3 regions of the Sphingobium sp. V4 genome follow, and region 2 is predicted to be linked to each of the others. Evidence: predicted binding sites of a transcription regulator. Region 2 holds the regulator's gene; each other region holds the start of a gene.
The links. Region 2 encodes LexA, which represses DNA repair genes until DNA is damaged. Its sites were predicted from a motif close to GTTCCNCNCTTGTTCT; they were not measured.
Positions count from the first base shown of each region.

Region 1: a site for LexA is predicted at 1,753-1,768, ahead of K3M67_RS14440 (MmcB family DNA repair protein). Genes of this name have one in related genera too.
Region 3: a site for LexA is predicted at 1,415-1,430, ahead of K3M67_RS20295 (ImuA family protein). Genes of this name have one in related genera too.

Region 1 is NZ_CP081001.1:2,899,839-2,903,696, reverse strand. It holds gene K3M67_RS14450 (SCO family protein) at 1-522, opposite strand, end outside; gene K3M67_RS14445 (ankyrin repeat domain-containing protein) at 564-1,178, shown strand; gene K3M67_RS14440 (MmcB family DNA repair protein) at 1,248-1,742, opposite strand; gene K3M67_RS14435 (cell wall hydrolase) at 1,849-2,502, opposite strand; gene K3M67_RS14430 (DUF1491 family protein) at 2,680-3,033, opposite strand; gene K3M67_RS14425 (PaaI family thioesterase) at 3,023-3,553, opposite strand; gene K3M67_RS14420 (PTS sugar transporter subunit IIA) at 3,471-3,858, opposite strand, start outside.
Region 2 is NZ_CP081001.1:993,170-997,027, forward strand. It holds gene K3M67_RS05230 (ComEC/Rec2 family competence protein) at 1-2,001, shown strand, start outside; gene lexA (transcriptional repressor LexA) at 1,992-2,675, opposite strand; gene K3M67_RS05240 (hypothetical protein) at 2,826-2,981, shown strand; gene K3M67_RS05245 (molybdopterin molybdotransferase MoeA) at 3,036-3,858, opposite strand, start outside.
Region 3 is NZ_CP081002.1:983,941-987,798, forward strand. It holds gene K3M67_RS20280 (alpha-ketoglutarate-dependent dioxygenase AlkB) at 1-503, opposite strand, end outside; gene K3M67_RS20285 (SOS response-associated peptidase family protein) at 505-1,146, opposite strand; gene K3M67_RS20290 (hypothetical protein) at 1,170-1,334, opposite strand; gene K3M67_RS20295 (ImuA family protein) at 1,464-2,225, shown strand; gene K3M67_RS20300 (Y-family DNA polymerase) at 2,140-3,660, shown strand; gene K3M67_RS20305 (glycine zipper 2TM domain-containing protein) at 3,721-3,858, opposite strand, start outside.

The DNA.
Region 1 (3,858 bases), 1.3 Mb from region 2:
ATAGTCGCTTGTGCCGCCGGTCTTTTCCGGGCTGCTCTTTTCCGGATTATAGATCACCACGAAATCCCTGGCGACCTTCGCGATCTGTTCTTTCGTGCCGGTGAGGCCAATCAGGCGCGGGTGGAAGGCCGCGACATAGGTCTTGAGTATCTCCGGCGTGTCGCGGTCGGGATCGACGCTGATAAGCATGGGCTGCACCTTGGCCGCCAGCGCAGGCTTGTCCTTCTCGAACCGGGCGAAGGCCTGCATGATCTTTTGCAGATCGACCGGGCAGACATCCGGGCAATAGGTGTAGCCGAAATAGACGAGGCGATACTGCCCCTTGTAATCGTCCCAACGCGCAGGCTGGCCATCCTGGTCGGTCAGGGTGAAGGGCGCGCCGATCCTGGCGCCGGCCAATTCGCCCGGCTCGCTTGATCCGCTTGATCCATTGCCACCCGCGCCCATATTGCAGGCGGCCAGCAGGGCGAGCATTGGCAGGGCGAAGGCGGAGACGGCTTTGTTCATGGCGTGGCCAGCCATGCCCTGCTAGGACGCGATTTGCAATGCAACGGGGCGCCAAGATGAAGACGAAGTTCCTTTCCGCTTTCCTGGGTTCGATGGCGCTGGCACTGCTGGTCCCGGGACCGGCCCAGGCCCAGTTTTCGGACAATTATAATTTCCTGAAGGCGGTCAAGGACAAGGACGGTCAGAAAGTCACCGACTTCATCCAGAAGCCCGGCTCCACCGTCATCAACAGCCGCGATGTGTCCACCGGCGAAAATGCGCTCCACATCATCGTCGCCCGCCGCGACGCGACCTGGCTGACCTTCCTGCTCGCCAAGGGCGCCAACCCCAACCTGACGGACAATGACGGCAACACCCCGTTGATGGACGCGGTGCAGGGCCGGTTCGAGGAAGGGGTGCGTACCCTGCTGAGCTACAAGGCACAGGTCGACAAGACCAATGACAGCGGCGAAACGCCGCTGATCCGCGCGGTGCAACTGCGCGACGTCGGCCTCGTCCGCCTGCTGGTTGCGCAGGGCGCCAACCCCGACAAGCGCGACACCATCGCCGGCATGTCCGCCCGCGACTATGCGGCCCGCGACAATCGCACGCCCGGCCTCAGCGAAGCGCTGGACGCCGCCAAGGGAAATGGCGTCAAGCCGACAGGACCTGTACAGGGTCCGGTATTCTGACCACCTAAAAGCCCGATAGTACAGAGACAAGATTATCCGCCCCCGGCGCGGGAGAGGATGATCTGGTCTCTACCATCCCAGTTCCGCTGCATGATCCGGGTCGCCAAGCGCGGTCAGCCGCCGGGCCGCGCGCCGGGCGAAGCGCAGCGTCTCCGCCTTGCGCCGCGCCGCCGCCAGCGGCTCGACCGGCGCGGGCCGCACCAGTTCGGCATCATATTGGTCGGCGACGATCAGGCCCGTGCGAGCAGGCCACAGCGCCTCACTGTCGAACAGAGTCAGGTCGAACCCCGCCGGCACCGCCCAGAAAAAGCGGTCGCAATAATCGAAATAATCGGGCCACTTCATGTCGCCCAGCAGGTCCGCGCGGCTGCACTTGATCTCGACGATGGTGAGCCGCCCGGCACCGTCGATTGCCATGATGTCGGCGCGCCGGCCATTGGGGAGCGGCACTTCCAATATCCCGCTCATGTCATGGCGGAAGAAGAGGCGCAGCGTGCCCCGCGCCACCGCCAGCGCAGTGCCGTCGGTCAGCGGAGAACAGGCATCTGCAGGAACGGTGCTCATGCCCCATATTAGAACATTATGGGAACAAAAGAAAAGGCCGATTCGGTGATCCCGAACCGGCCTACCATATCGTTCGCCTGCGCTCCGCCAGCGATGGGCGGCTATCTCAGCGATAGAAGACGTGATTGTCGATCGACGCCAGCCGGGCCTTGCCCCAGCCCGGCGACACGCGGCGCGCATGGAAATAGAGTGCGCCTTCGGCCAAGCTGTCCCAGCTGTCGTTGGCAGCGATCTGGGCGATGGCGACGGCCTGCCGCCAACCGCGGCCTTCCGTGCGAATCGGGGGCATACCGCCGCCGCGCACGAAGCTGAACTGGCTCGGCTGATAGACGACGCCGCAAAGGCTGCTGGCGAAGCGGCCGGACTTGGCGCGGTTGATAATCACGCGCGCGACGGCCAGCTGGCCTTCCAGGCTTTCGCCCTTGGATTCGAAATAGACCGCTCCGGCCAGGCACTTCATATCGCCGTCCAGCTCCTCGGGTTCGCCTTGGGCGTCGACCAGAGCAGCGAGGCTGTTCGCCTGAAAATCGGAATCGGTGGAAAAACCATTGTCGGCCCTGGGGGCCGAAGCCAGCGGCTGCGCGATTTCGCGCGGCGCGGCGAAGACGACAGCGGGCTTAGCACCGGCGTGGTTCGTCTGGGGAAGAGAAGCAACCGAGGCGACAGATTCACCTGCGATCGACATGTCGGAAGCGGACACCGCAGCGGCGGTGGACAGGGCAAAGGCTGCTAAGATCGCAGCTTTCAGGCGGAAACTCATCGTGGCTCAAAGACATGCGGTTCTTGGCCGGGGCGTCGTCATTTAACCCATATTCACCGCGACGACCGGCCGCCCCCCGTCTGCGTGTTTACCGCGCCCGCCCCCCATTGGGCGAATTCGGCAACCTGCGCGTTGGCGTTGGGCGCCTCTGCACGGCTCATGACGATGAGTCAACGATCAGCAAATCGTTTCAGCGGCGAAGCGTTCCGCTTCTGGGACATCGAGTTCGATCAGCCACAGGTCGGGGTCCGCCCTGCGCCGTCGCGTCACATAATGTGACAGCGACTCCGAACCCTCTGCAGGAGAGGGTCCACAGCGCATCAACGCATAACCTCCGGCAAAGTTCGGCACTCGCTCAAAAAGACCAGTTTCCTGACCTTTTTCAAGTGTTTGCACCAGGATAACGCCGCTGATTTCGTCACCCTTGGCCAGCACCGTCGCGAAGCCGCCCGCCGCGGCGACGCGGCGCCGCAGCGCGCCGACGAGCATGGCGCTGGTCAGCCGGGCGGTGGGATCCGATTCAGGCGCCATATCCCGGGAGCGATGACAGCGGAAATTGCGAGCGCATGAAGGTGCCGGTGCCGCGGCCCACCTCCTCGCCGGTGGAATCGATCAGGCTCGCCTCGGCGACATAGACGCGGCGCTTGCCGCTGATCCAGCGGCCCTCGGCGCGGATTCGCCCCGGACCGATCGGCCGGGTGAAAAGCAGGTTGAAGGCGGTGGTCAGCAGGAAGCGATCGCTGACCAGGCTGTTGGCGGCGTAGAAGGCCGCATCGTCCAGCATCTTGAAATAGACGGTGCCATGCACCGCGCCTGCGGCGTGGAACTGGCTTTCGTCAACGTCAAAGTCGATGACCGACCGGCCAGGCTCGGTAATGGTCAGATCCGACCGGAACATCCGGTTGATCGGCGCGGAACGGTAAAGCTGTTCCAGCGCGCGAAAATGCGCCGCCTCGCCGCTGGGCGCCTCAGGCTGCGTCACGCGCCTCGCCGCCCGCGAGCAGTGCGTGCAGCGCTTCGGTGGAACCCGCGCCCCGCAATCGCACGACATTATTCTCATCGCGCAGATAGCGCGACACGCGCGCCAGCGTCTTGAGATGCTCCGCGCCGCTGTCGACCGGCGACAGCAGGGCGAAGACGATATCGACCGGCGCCTCGTCGACCGCGTCGAACGGCGCAGGCGGATCGAGCAGCACGACGACGCCGCACATCCTGGAAAGATCGGGTATCTTGGCGTGGGGAATGGCGACCCCGCCGCCGAAACCGGTCGACCCGAGCCGTTCACGCTCGAACAGCGCGTCAGCGACGCTATCGGCGTCAAGGCCGTAAGCGCCGGCGGCAAGCGCGGCGATTTTC
Region 2 (3,858 bases):
GCGGGCTGCGGCATTGCGGCCTGGTTCCTGCTGCCGCACGCGATGGGCTGGCTCGCCTTCTGCTGCGCGGCGCTGGCGATGGCCTGTACGGGGACCATGTTGCCGGCGGGAGGGCGGTTGCGGCGGATGATCGTGGCGGGCGCGATCCTGGCGTGCATGGGCTGTCTGCTGGTCTGGGGGAAGGCGAGCCTGCTGGGGCAGCCGCCGCTCGGCCGGGCGACATTCGTCGAACTGACCGGGGACGTGCTGTCCGAGCGCCGCGTGCCGTCGCAGGCTATCGTGCGCGTCATGCTCCGGCCGGTCGCTGCGCCCGGCCTGCCCGCGAGGGTCAGGGTCAACATCGCGGATGCGGACGTGCCTGCCGGCCTGGGCGCTGGCGCGCGCATCCGGTTTCGCGTGCGGTTGATGCCGCCGGCGCCGCCATCCGTGCCGGGCGGCTATGATTTTGCCGCACGCGCCTATTTTCAGGGGATTGGCGCAACCGGAAGGGCGCTCAAGCCTGTGGAAGTCTTGCGTCCGTCGACTGCATCGCCGTCGCTGAGGGCGCGATTGTTCGGCCATATCGTGGAGCGCGTGGACGGGCCGGTCGAGGGGATCGCCGCTGCGCTGGCGACCGGGGATCAGGGCGCCATCAGTGAGGCCGATGCGGAGGCGATGCGGCGGAGCGGCCTGGCCCATCTGCTGTCGATCAGTGGGCTGCACGTCACCGCGCTGATCGGCGCCGTGATCTTCCTGCTGATGCGCGTCATGGCGCTCAGCCGGCGCGCTGTGCTGGGCTGGCCGCTGATGCTGATCGCGGCGACCGGCGGGGCGCTGGCGGGGATCGGCTACACCTTGCTGACAGGGGCCGAGGTGCCGACGGTCAGATCCTGTGTCGCCGCACTGCTGGTTCTGGGCGGGCTGGCGATGGGGCGCGATGCGATCACCTTGCGGCTGGTGGCGGCCGGCGCGCTGGTCGTGCTTCTGTTCTGGCCCGAGGCGCTGGTCGGGCCGAGTTTCCAGATGAGTTTCGCCGCAGTGACGGCATTGGTGGCGCTGGCCGAGCATCCGCGCTTTCGCGCCTTTGCCGCGGCGCGTGATGAAGGGATGATTCGCAAAGGCGGCCGTCTTCTGGCGGTGACGCTGGCGACCGGCGTCGCCGTCGAACTGGTGCTGATGCCGATCGCGCTGTTTCATTTCCACAAGGCGGGCCTGCTGGGCGCCTTCGCCAACCTGATCGCGATCCCGCTCACCACCTTCCTGGTCATGCCGCTGGAGGCCTTGGCGCTGGCGCTCGACCTGGTGGGACTGGGGGCTCCGGCCTGGTGGGTGACGGAACAAGCGCTCAACCTGCTCCTGCTTCTGGCCCACAGCGTGGCCGCCAGTCCGATGGCGACCATGGTGGCGCCGGCCATGGGCGCCACCCTGTTCGGCATGACCGTCGTCGGGTTGCTGTGGTGCCTGTTGTGGCGGACGGGAATCAGGTGGCTGGGGCTGGCGCCGCTGGGCATCGGCATGGCGGCGACCCTGATGGCGTCACCGCCGGATGTCCTGGTCACGGGCGACGGACGGCATGTGGCGGTGCGGATAGAGAAGGGCATGGCGACCCTGCGCGCCGGGGCGGGAGACTATGTCCGCGACGTGCTGTCGGAAAGTGCGGGCCATGACGGTGAGCTGGAAGCCATCGCGGCGCTGCCGCAGGCGCGCTGTTCAGCGGACCTTTGCGCAGTCGGGTTGAGAGACAGGACGGGTCGAGACTGGCGGTTGCTCCTGACCCGCAGCGACATGCTGATCGCGCGGCGCGACTTTGCACGGGATTGCGCGGCGGCGGATATCGTCATCAGCGATCGGGGCCTGCCGCGCTGGTGCCGTCCGCGCTGGTTGAAGATTGACCGCCGGTTGCTGGCGCGCACCGGCGGCCTGTCCATCAGCCTGCAAGATGGCGAAGTTCACACCGTCCATCGACCGGGCGACGCCCATCCCTGGATCGTGCGCCCGAGGTCCGGAAAATCTCAGTTATAGCGGCGCAGCAGACCGGCGAGTTTGCCCTGGATACGGACCTGACGCGGATCATAGATCTGCGGTTCATATGCCGAGTTGGCGGGGTCGAGCCGGACCCGGCTGCCTTCGCGCCGGAAATATTTGAGCGTCGCTTCCGCATCGTCGATCAGGGCGACGACGATCTGCCCCTCGCGCGCGACATCCGTGCGCTGGATCAGGGCGAAGTCGCCGTCGAGGATGCCGGCTTCGACCATCGAATCGCCAGATACTTCCAGCGCATAATGATCGCCCGCGCCGAGCAGCGCGGCAGGGACGGAGAGCATGGCCTGTCCCTCCATCGCCTCGATCGGAACGCCGGCCGCGATGCGACCGTGCAGGGGGATTTCGATCACGTCATTGGCGGCGATTGGCAGGGCAGGCGCCACCCTGGGCTGCGGCGCGACCGCAGGCGCCATCACCGGCGCGGGGGGGCGGTGCATGGCGTCGGGCAGCTTGAGGACCTCCAGCGCGCGAGCGCGGTTGGGCAGGCGACGGATGAAGCCGCGTTCTTCCAACGCGTTGATGAGGCGGTGGATGCCGGACTTGGAACGCAGGTCGAGCGCATCCTTCATCTCCTCGAAAGAGGGGGACACGCCGCCCTCCTCCAGCCGGGTCTGAATGAAGCTCAGCAATTCCTGCTGCTTGGGCGTCAACATCGCTGCGGTCCTCCGTGGAACGTATGAGGAACGCATAGGAAACACATGGGGATTAGTCAAGCGCCGAACGGCCGGTCGCATTTCGCGGAACGCGCGTCGTGGTCCGGGGGTTTCAATGCCACCCTCCACAGAGGGTATAGGAGAGTGACAATGGCCAACCAGAATGATCAGGACAAGTCCCAGCGCCGCGACCAGCAAGGCGGCGGTGGTCAGAGCGACCGTCAGCATCAGCAGGAAAACCGGCAGGACCAGATGGGCGACGAACGCCGCCAGGACAAGGCGCCGGGCAACAAGCAGCAACGCTGACCAAGCCGACAGATCAGCAGAAAGGGGCCGTTCCGCGGCCCCTTTTTCTGTCCGTCACGCGAGTGGAAGCACGGTCATGCGGTCGCCGGGCAGGGCTGGCGGCGATCCTGCCGGGCGCAGGATCAGGCAGTCGGCCTGCGCCATGGCGGCGGTGGCGGCGCTGTCCTGCGACGTGACGGATACGGCTCCGTCCCTGCTGCGCCAAGCGCGGAGATAGTCGTCGCGATCACCCGTGGCCGGCAGGGGGGATGCAAGCCGCGATTCGCCGACGGGCGGCAGAGGATCGACCGCCCCGCCGAGGTGACGGATCAGCGGCAGCAGGAACAATGTGCCGGTGACGAAAGCCGATACGGGGTTGCCGGGCAAGCCGAGGAACAGCGAACCGCCAAGCCGACCGGCCATCAGCGGCTTGCCGGGACGCATCCTGATCTTCCAGAAATCGAGTGTGCCGCCCGCCTTGGCGAAGGCGGGACGGACGAGATCATGGTCGCCGACCGACGCGCCGCCGGTCGAGACGATGATGTCGGCCTCGCGGGCCTGTTCCAGCGCAGCCACCATGGCGTCGAGATCGTCGGCTATGATGCCGAGGTCGATCACGTCGCAAGGCACGTCCGCCAGCATCGCCGCCAGCATGGGCGCGTTGGAGGACGGCAGGAAGCCCGGCGGCGTCGGCGCGCCGGGAGGCACAAGTTCGTTGCCGGTGGACAGCAGCGCGACCCTGGGCCTGGCATGGACCGGCAGATCGCCATGGCCCGCCAGCACCGCAAGGGCGATCTGGGCCGGACCGATGCGCGTTCCGGCCCGGAGCAGGACAGTGTCGCGGGCGAAATCCGAAGCGGCGGGGCGAACGTGGCGGCCGGCGGGCAGCGGATCTGCG
Region 3 (3,858 bases), on a different replicon from region 2:
CCATGCCGCGCTTCGCCTGCCAGATGATAGATGGAGCACGGCTCCAGCGACACCGTGCGGCGCTCGAACCCACCCGCTGTCCGACGCCGAAAGCGCATGGGAGCAAGGCCCCCAAGCGAAATGCCGACGATATGCTCGAACACCGGGCGATCCTTGTGCCAGCCAATGCCGGCGCCCGGATCATAACGGATGAGCAGCGCCTGGACGAGTGCGTCCGCCGACAGGCCGGCAACACGCGCCGCGCGATCACGCACCGGCAGCAGCCAGGCGGGCAGGGGATCGGCCGGACCAAAGCTGCTCCGCTCGAAATCATAGCTCCAGCCATAGCTGTGGGTTAGGCGCTTGCCGGTCCAACGCTGGAATCGGAACGGGGCAAGCGGCGTGGTATTGATCCGGGCGATGAGGTCCGCTTCCTCCGCGCTGCTGAGAAAGCCGGTCTCGTAGCGCAGGCCCGGGATCAGCGGTGAGGCGAAGAGGTCGATCTGCTGGGCGGCGAGGTGCATGTCAGATGAGCGCGAGCTGCTTGTCCGCCGATGGCGGGCGCTTGCCGCTGTTCCAGAGGTCCTCGGTCTTCTCCACCCGGAAGCGCTCGGCGGCCAAGGGCGTGTCGAACTGGAAGCCTATGACATCCCGGATCGAGCCATGAAACCATGCGTCATAGTGATGCGGGTCGAGCAGCACCGGCATGCGGTCATTGGTCGGCTGCACCGCTTCATTGGCGTCCATGGTCATGCCGGCATAAACGGGGCCTTGGCCTGGCATGTTCCGGCAGAAGCCGGCCCAGGCCATGAAGGACGCGCGCCTTAGCGAAAACCAGGTGCGGGTCCGCGCGCCGGGCACGCCGTCGGGGTTGGCGAAATGGGTGAGAATGATCAGACATCTATAGCGCGGATCCTCCACCATCTGATCCCACATGGGATTGGTGAGGTCAGCAACAAGGCCGACGCGGGTGGGTTCCTCGCCGCGCTCGCGCATCTCTCGGGTCAGCCGCTGAAAACCCCAGGTCACGCCACGCAGGATGCGGCGGCCTTTATTCTCGAACAGGATCAGGCCGAGAGCGCCTTCTTTCGTCTCGGGCGGCAGCTCGATGCGCGCAGGCATTTCAGCGTTGAGATGATGCGCGATCTCGGTGAGGCCCGCCGCCATGCAATGCAATCTCGACACGGGCGCTACCAGGGGATCTCGTCATCGCTGACGAGTTGCGGATCATGGCTTGGATGATAGCGCGGCGCGGTCGAGTCGCTTAGCGCGGGAGGGGCGTTCGGCACCGTTTCCGGCGTCGAACGATCATCCACGTCGTGCCGCAGCTTTAATTTTTTCCTCGTCTCACCCATGGGAATAACTGCCTTGTTTCAGAAGCGTATCGCCGTTCGCGCCTGAACGCCGACTCCGCCCGTTGACTCATACACCGATTGGAACAAAATAGGAACGAATCTAACCGCGAGCCAGAAGGAGGCCCTTCGATGACGGAAAGAGGGGCGCGCCCCCATGTTGCTGCCTTGCGCGCCCAGATTGCCGAGATCGAAGGCGCGGAGCGCCGGGGCCGAGAGGTTCTGCCATTTGGGCTGGAGACGATCGACGCCAAACTGCCCGGTGGCGGCTTGGCGCTGGGCGCGCTGCATGAAGTGGCGGGCGGCGCGCAGGGCGTGACCGATGGCGCGGCCGCCGCGCTGTTCACCGCCGGCATTCTCGCGCGGGTGAACGGCAGCATCCTCTGGTGCATGACGCAGCCCGATCTGTTCGCGCCCGCGATTGCGCAGGCGGGGCTTGATCCTGATCGCGTCATCTATGTCGAGGCCCGCGATGAGACGGCGGTGCTTGCCTGTTTCGAGGAAGGGCTGCGCCATGGTGGCCTGGGCGGGGTGGTGGCGGAACTCGCGCGTCTGTCCATGACAACCTCGCGCCGGCTGCAACTGGCAGCCGAGAGCAGCGGCACGATCGGCATCGCGATCCGGCGCTGGCGGCGTCTCGCTGAAGCGTCGGACTTTGGCCAACCAACCGCCGCGGCAACGCGCTGGCGGGTGACGGCCGTTCCTTCCGAACCCTTGCCGGTGCCGGGCGTCGGTCGGCATCGCTGGTTCGTCGAGCTCATACGGTGCCGGGCAGGAGAGAGCGCCGATTTTCTGGTGGAAGTCTGCGATGCGACAGGTCGTCTCGCTCTTCCTGCCGACCTGGCCGACGGATCGGCTGCGTCGCAGGCTTGGGCGCAGCGCGCCGCCTCCTGACGCGCCGTTGATCCTTGCTGGCATGGAGGGGCAACGCCGGGTGATTACCGCGGCGAACGCCGCCGCGCGCATGATCGGTCTGCACATCGGCATGGCGGTGACGCAGGCCCAGGCGCTGGTGCCCGATCTCCTCATCATGGACGCCGAGGAGCAGGCGGACCGGGAAGGCCTGGAGCGTCTCGCTGTCTGGTCACTCCGCCGCTACGCGCCGATCATCGCGGTCGATCCGCCCGATGGGCTGATGCTCGATATCACCGGCGCGGCCTATGCCCATGGTGGCGTCTTGGGCCTGCTCAAGGACATGGCGCAGCGGCTGGCCGAGGTGGAAACCGCCGGGCGGGCGGTCTGCGCGCCGGCCTATGGCGCTGCGCATGCGCTGGCCCGCTATGGCGCGGATCCGCTGCGGGTGATCGATCCGCTGGACCTCGAGGAGGCCATTGCCGATCTGCCGCTGGCCGCGCTCCGGCTCGACCAGGCCATCGTCAGCGCGTTAAGCAAATTGGGTCTGGAGACGATCGCTGACCTGGAGGCCATGCCGCGCGCCTCGCTGGCACTGCGCTTCGGTTCGATGCCGGGGCTGCGGCTCGATCAGGCCTATGGTCGTGTGGCCGAGCCTTTCGAGCTGGTCGCCGCGCCACAAACGATCGAGGTTGAGCGCCGCTTTGCCGAACCCATCGGCGCACCCGAGACCCTTGCCGGCTATACGCACAAGCTGGTCGAGGGCCTGTGCCAACAACTCGAGGAAGCGGGCGTTGGCGCGCGCCGGCTGGATTTGCGCTTCCACCGGGTCGACAACCGGATCGAGGCGATCCGGGCGGGGCTCGCCAAGCCAAGCCGGGACAGGAAGCAAATGGGACGGCTGCTGTGCGATCGGATCGAGACGATCAATCCGGGCTTTGGTGTCGAGAAAATGCTGCTCTCCGCGCCCCTGGTCGAGCCGCTCGGGCTGCGCACCATCTCACATCTGGGCGAAACGACGATGCCTGATGTCGCGGCGCTCGTCGACATATTGGGGAACAGGGTGGGAGAGGAGCGGCTCTTTCGGGTTGCTGCGCGCGAGAGCGATATTCCCGAGCGCTCGGTCACCCGTATTCCGCCCATGGCCGATCCGACCTTGCTGCGCTGGCCCGAACGCTGGCCGCGCCCGGCCCGGCTGTTCCGGCGGCCCGAGCCGATCGACACCATGGCGCTTCTGCCTGATCATCCGCCGGTTCATTTCGTCTGGCGCGGCATGCGCCGGAAGGTGAAGCGGGCAGACGGGCCAGAGCGCATCTATGGCGAATGGCATGTGAGCGATGAGGAGTGGCTGAGCGTCCGCGACTATTTCCTTGTCGAGGATGAAACGGGCGCGCGGTACTGGGTGTTCCGTCAGGGCGATGGCATGGACAGCGCCACCGGCGGGCAGGGCTGGTTCCTGCATGGGCTGTTCGCTTGACAGCGAATGGCGGCGGCGCCCGTGGGCACCGCCGCCATGATGAGACCTGTCGTCTTTGGGTCAGCAGTTGGAGTTGCGGTCGATGGCGCGACCGGCAAGCGCGCCAGCGCCAGCACCGATGATCGTACCGGGCGCGCGGTCACCGCGCGTGTCGATCGCCCGGCCCAGAAGCGCGCCGGCAACGCCGCCCAGCAGCAG